DNA from 2 places in the Bacillus sp. LH1 genome. Region 2 is predicted to be linked to the other one. Evidence: riboswitches for the same ligand, from Rfam matches in the RefSeq annotation. Region 2 holds a riboswitch; the other holds the start of a gene.
The links. Region 2 has a riboswitch for S-adenosylmethionine ahead of ACX9TM_RS07545 (YezD family protein). Riboswitches for the same ligand answer to the same signal wherever they lie in the genome.

Region 1: it holds a riboswitch for S-adenosylmethionine, as region 2 does, so the genes downstream of both, ACX9TM_RS01865 (methionine ABC transporter ATP-binding protein) here and ACX9TM_RS07545 (YezD family protein) in region 2, are expected to answer to the same signal.

The regions. Positions count from the first base shown of each region.
Region 1 is NZ_CM175007.1:345,586-349,009, forward strand. It holds gene pruA (L-glutamate gamma-semialdehyde dehydrogenase) at 1-760, shown strand, start outside; partial or broken gene ACX9TM_RS01860 (cysteine hydrolase family protein) at 1,011-1,576, opposite strand; SAM riboswitch class I at 1,819-1,925, shown strand; gene ACX9TM_RS01865 (methionine ABC transporter ATP-binding protein) at 2,049-3,068, shown strand; gene ACX9TM_RS01870 (methionine ABC transporter permease) at 3,058-3,424, shown strand, end outside.
Region 2 is NZ_CM175007.1:1,429,462-1,432,885, reverse strand. It holds gene sat (sulfate adenylyltransferase) at 1-1,016, opposite strand, end outside; gene ACX9TM_RS07550 (phosphoadenylyl-sulfate reductase) at 1,056-1,760, opposite strand; gene ACX9TM_RS07545 (YezD family protein) at 1,848-1,991, opposite strand; SAM riboswitch class I at 2,065-2,173, opposite strand; gene lysA (diaminopimelate decarboxylase) at 2,289-3,424, opposite strand, start outside.

The DNA of each region.
Region 1 (3,424 bases), 1.1 Mb from region 2:
TATCCGCATCTATGAGCGTGCAGCGAAAGTAAACCCAGGACAAATTTGGTTAAAACGCGTTATCGCTGAAATGGGCGGTAAAGATACAATCGTTGTTGATAAAGAAGCAGATCTTGAATTAGCAGCTAAGTCTATCGTTGCATCAGCATTCGGATTCTCAGGACAAAAATGTTCTGCATGTTCTCGTGCAGTAATCCATGAAGATGTATATGATCATGTATTAAATCGTGCTGTTGAATTAACAAAAGAATTAACAGTTGCTAACCCAGCAGTATTAGGTACAAACATGGGTCCTGTTAATGACCAAGCTGCATTCGATAAAGTAATGAGCTATGTTGCAATTGGTAAAGAAGAAGGTAGAATCTTAGCAGGTGGCGAAGGAGACGATTCTAAAGGTTGGTTCATCCAACCAACAATCGTTGCTGACGTTGCAGAAGATGCTCGCTTAATGAAAGAAGAAATCTTCGGACCAGTAGTAGCATTCTGTAAAGCGAAAGACTTCGATCATGCACTTGCAATTGCAAATAATACGGAATACGGTTTAACAGGTGCTGTTATTACTAACAACCGTGACCATATTGAAAAAGCACGCGAAGACTTCCACGTTGGTAACTTATACTTCAACCGTGGATGTACTGGTGCAATCGTAGGTTACCAACCATTCGGTGGCTTTAACATGTCTGGTACAGACTCTAAAGCTGGTGGACCTGATTACTTAGCACTTCACATGCAAGCAAAAACTACTTCTGAAACTTTATAAGAAATAGTAGAGGAGCTCTTCACAGAATGTGAAGAGCTCCTTTTAAAATTGAAATCCTATATATTACCATCGTTCGAAGGGAATGAGCTAAAACCTATTAATAGCGGGATAAACATGTGAACAGAAATAAAATGATGAGAAAAGTTGACTTATTAGTCATATTTTTTAGTATTCATTTTGAGAATTTCCTGTATAATACAATTTGAAAGAAAATCTATGGTTCGACAAGGAACACTCCTTTCGGTTTTGCTCACTGAAAGGAGTGTTTTTTTATGTAGCTAAAAATTCTTGCGTGCTTATTACATTTGCATATACGCCATTTAAACTAGCTAAAATTGTATTGTGAATGTAAACAGCTGGTATAGTAGCGTTCTTAAAAGACAGGTCTTTTGTAGCACAAGCATCATGTATAACGGTACATTGAAAGCCAAAATCGAATGCAGCCCTTACTGTAGCATCGATACACATATGAGTCATCATCCCACATACAACGACATGTTCAATATTTAAACGTTTTAATTGCTCTAGAAGATTAGTTTCTCGGAAGCTATTTGGATAATGTTTGACTATAACTGTTTCTTCTCTAAGTGGACGTACGCTTTCGTGAATATGTACACCTTCTGTATTAGGTAGGAAAAAAGTAGCGTCATCTTTTATAGCTACGTGTTGGATATGAAAAATAGGTTCGCTGTTTGTTCTAAAGTGTTGTAATAACTGATTAGCATATTCGCTTGCTTCTACTGGATTACGCAATTCCATCTTTCCATTTGGAAAATAATCGTTTTGAATATCGATGAGTAAAAGAGCTGTTTTCATATATTTATCTTCCTCCGAGTTTCATATTCAAATAAATTTATTCAATTCGTAGAGAAGATTCTCCTGTTTAAAAATATGAGGAAGAAGAATTTTAAATAACCTTGAAAGTTACTATTTTCTCATGAATTTTCATCTGAAAATTTTAATAAAGGAATAATTAATATTTTTCTAAAAAATGTATTGACTCTTATTATTCTGAGTTCTATAATGAGAATTAATTAAACGACAATTAAATCGATACATTCTTATCCAGAGAGGTGGAGGGACTGGCCCTACGATACCTCAGCAACGGGTTTTTTTAATACCGTGCTAACTCCAGCAAGCCATATAAAGGCTTGGAAGATGAGAAGATGTGAACGAGTACATATAAGTGCTCTCCTTCTTATCTTTATGGTTGATAAGAAGGAGAGCACTTTTTATTTTACCTCGAAAGCTCTACTTCAAGTTTTTACAGCATATAGGAGGGGAAAAAATGATTTCTTTTAACAATGTAAGTAAAGTGTATGAATCAGCTGGGCAATCTGTTCATGCGGTGGAGGATGTAACATTATCAGTTGAGAAAGGCGAAATTTTTGGCATTATTGGTTTTAGTGGCGCTGGAAAGAGTACGTTATTACGCTTAGTAAATATGTTAGAGAGACCGACGGCAGGAACGATTTCAATAGATGATAAAGATATTACATCATTATCGACGAAAGAATTACGTAAACTGAGACAAAGAATTGGAATGATTTTCCAAAGTTTTAATTTATTTAATTCAAGAACAGTATTTGGAAATATTGCTTATCCATTAAAGTTAGCGAAAGTACCAAAGAATGAGATAAAAGAAAGAGTAAATGAACTGCTGAAGTTTGTAGGGTTAGAAGATAAAGCAAACTATTACCCAGAGCAGCTATCAGGTGGACAAAAGCAGCGTGTGGGCATTGCTAGAGCACTTGCGACATCGCCAGATATTCTTATATGTGATGAGGCAACATCAGCCTTAGATCCAGAAACAACGACAGAAATTCTAAACTTATTAAAGAAAGTAAATAGAGAATACAATTTAACAATTCTTCTTATTACACATGAAATGCATGTTGTGAAAGAAATTTGTCACCGTGTAGCTGTAATGGAGAAGGGAAAAGTTATTGAAGAAGGAAAACTGTTTGATGTTTTCACGCAACCAAAAACAAAGACGACTCAAAACTTTGTACGTTCTGTCATTAATGATCATTTACCGGAAAGTGTTCTAGCGAAAATTCAAAATGGTGGTCAAATTTATCGTCTAACATTTACTGGTGAGGAGACAGGACAGCCGGTACTATCATATATCGCAAAAAACTATAACGTCGATGTAAATGTACTGTACGGAAATATTATTGAACTTCAAAATGTGCTATTTGGAAATCTTCTTGTAGAGTTGCAAGGTGAGCAGAGGGAAATTCAAAAAGCATTACAACATCTAAGACTGCAAGTGCAGCTGAAGGAGGTAGAAGCTCATGCGAGTTGATTGGAGTATATTTTGGCCGCGCATACTAGATGCGACGGGGGATACCCTCTTAATGGTAATTGTAACCCTTATATTTGCTACAATTCTTGGTATACCTCTAGGTTTACTTTTATATGTAACGAGAAAAGGAAACTTTTTAGAAAATAAATGGGTCTTTTCTATTCTTAACATCATAATTAATACAATTCGTCCGGTACCATTCATTATCTTTTTAGTAGCCTTAAGTCCACTAACAAGAAGTGTTATCGGAACGACGATTGGAACAGCAGCGGCAATTTTCCCGATGACGTTAGTCGCATCAATTGGTATTGCTAGAATGGTTGAAACAAACCTTGTTTCCGTTCCGAAAGGAGTAA
Region 2 (3,424 bases):
AAAATAACATGATCTTCTTTTCCGTGCGGACATGTTTTCGTTGAAGCCATCGCTTCACATTTCGTGCAGTAAAAACTATGCTCAAAGAATAGTGGTGTAATTCCTAACTCTTCTATCGTAAAATTTGTGAAGATTTCTTGCGCTTCATACGTTCCGTAATAATCTCCTACTCCAGCATGATCACGCCCTACTATAAAGTGGGTACATCCAAAATTCTTTCTTACTAACGCATGAAATATCGCTTCCCTTGGTCCTGCGTAACGCATGGCAGCAGGAAATACACTTAAAAAGACACGATTTTTCGGATAATAGTTTTGAAGAAGTACTTCATAGCTTTCCATTCTTACATCAGCAGGAATATCATCCGATTTCGTTTCTCCAACGAGCGGATTTAAAAAGAGACCATCTACAATTTCAAGAGCAGATTTTTGAATATACTCATGGGCACGATGTACCGGGTTTCTCGTTTGAAATCCGACCACTGTTTTCCACCCACGTTTTTTAAATGCTTCCCTCGTTTCAATTGGGTCTAAATGATAAGAAGGAAATTGATTATTTTCAAAGCGTTTTGTTAGAATAATAGTTCCTCCAACGTAAACGTTTGGTCGTTCATATAATTTTTTCACTCCTGGATGAGCCTCATCCGTTGTTTTATATACAAGTAACGCTTCTTTTTCTTTATCTGGTACAAAAATATCTTCTATTTGAATGACACCGTATATATTTCCATTGTTGACAAGCTTTACTTCCTCTCCAGCCTTCAGGCTTTCTGCGACTTTTTCTGTTACCGGTAATGTAATTGGTATACTCCACACACTACCATTTGCTAAACGAAGCGTTTCTACAACAGAATCATAATCTTCCTTCCCTAAAAAACCAGTAAGGGGGCTATATCCACCTGTCGCCAATAGTTCTAAATCACTTAACGCAATATTGTCTAATTTAATTTCTTTTTCAATTTGTGATACGTCATATGTCTCATCTATACGGTTTACTAATTCGTTTACTATGCTCATTTTTCTATATCCTCTCTTAGCTTTATTTCAAGATTCATCTTATTGGTAATGAAGACCACATTCAGTTTTCACTTTTCCAGCCCATCTACCATCTCTTGAATCGCCACCATCCCCTACAGGTAACGTACATTTCTCACACCCAATACTTGGATAGCCAACATCATGCAACGGGTTATACGGCAAGCTATGTTTGTATACATATCGCCAAACTTCTTTCCACGTCCAATGAATGAGTGGACAAACTTTAATAGATTGAAAACGATGATCTTGATTTATAAACTTTGTATGCTTACGTGTTTCTGATTGTTCCCTTCTTAAGCCCGATATCCATGCTTTTTCCACGACTAATGATTTTTCTAAAGGTAAAATTTTTCTAATCTTACAACAAAGATTCGGATTGCTCTCCCACAGTTTTTCACCATGCAACTTCGCCTGTTCATCAAGTGTAAGTTCTGGCTGTTTTTCTATAATATTCAATGAAGGAAATCGTTCCCGCACTTTTCGAATTAATTCATACGTTTCTTGAAAATGAACATTTGTATCCAAAAATACAACTTTAGCAGATGGATTTACTTGGTTTATAATGTGCAGCAATACCATACCTTCCACCCCAAAGCTACATGCGTAGACAACCTCATCTTTATATTCTTTATAAGCCCAATTTAATACTGATAACGCACCTTTTGTTTCATCTTCTTCCGAAAACGAAACAACATTTTCTTCCCACGTTTCATACGTCAACATGTTTTTTCCCCCTGTAAAAGCAAAAAGACGGTTTTAACCTAATGAAAATAGGTTAAAACCGCCTCTAGTTTTTCTAGTCAGCGCTTTTCACTTTAAACGTACTTTTTCACTTTTCTCTAACTGAATTACTTTTCCATCTTGCACAACAATTGTAATTGAACCATATTTCATATCAGCAAGCATCGCTTCAATCTTCTCGGATACTTCATCAAAATGTTCCCGTACACTCACGCGAACAGCCCCCCTTTTTTATTCATAAAAAAAATCTTTCCCATTTCGAAAAGACTGTTCGGTAATATATTTTACCTTATCTTTCAAAATGGATCCCATTTTGCTGGATTTAGCACCTTGCTTTCTATAAGCAGGTTGCCGAGCTTCTTCGGGCCAGTTCCCTCCGCTTCTCTTGATAAGCTTTGTATTTGTATTTTATCACAATTCTGATTTTTTTCAATCCTAGTTTTCCGATATATTTTAATTATTTTATTTTATAAAAAAGGAATTGCCCATTCGAACAACTCCTTTTCCTATTTAGACAAGCTCTTTAATACGTATGCGATCGTTCCCAATAATATTTTCATATGTTTCGCGTTCCACAACTACTTGCGATGTTCCGCCTTTTGCAAAGACAACGGCTGGTCTTCGAATCCGATTGTAATTATTCGCCATCGAGTACCCGTATGCTCCTGTACAGGAAACTGCTAGTAAATCAGAAGCAGCGACTTTCGGTAAATGAATATCCCAAATCAACATGTCTCCACTCTCACAGCATTTCCCGGCAATCGAAACGAGTTCCTCATTCTCATCATTCGCTCGATTCGCTAACATCGCTTCATAACGCGCATTATATAAAGCAGGTCTTAAATTATCTGTCATTCCACCATCGACTGATACATATTTCCGAATACCAGGAATATCTTTCACAGATCCAACTGTATAAATTGTTGTCCCAGCATCACCTACAATGCTACGGCCTGGCTCAATCCATATTTCTGGCAATGGATATTCACATACAGTAAATTGTTCTCTCACTGCACTTGTTACAGCTCGCACATATGTCTCAAGAGTTAATGGTGTATCTGACTCTGTGTAACGTATTCCAAATCCCCCGCCTACATTTAACACTTTTACTACATAGTTTGTTTGCTCTCTCACTTCTTCTAAAAATTGGCGAAGAACTTCAATTGCTCGAACAAAACCAGCTGTTTCAAATATTTGCGACCCAATATGTGAATGGATCCCTAGCACATTATAATTGGATTTTTGTAAAGCCAATCCAATTGCCTGCATTGCTTGACCATTTGAAACACCAAATCCAAATTTCGAATCATCTTGACCTGTTGTAATATATTCATGTGTGTGCGCCTCTACTCCAGGCGTTACACGAATTAATATGTTCACAAATTTCCCATGTTGCATCGCTAAATCGTGTAAAACTTCTAATTCAAAGAAATTATCTACGACAAAACAACCGATATTCGCCTGAAGAGCCATCACTACTTCTTCTTCTGTTTTATTATTTCCATGAAAATGAATACGTGATGCCGGAAATCCTGCTTGGAGCGCAGTATATAATTCTCCCCCAGAAACAACGTCTAATGACATATTCTCTTCACGAGCTACTCGGCACATCTCCATGCACAAGAACGCCTTGCTTGCATATGCTA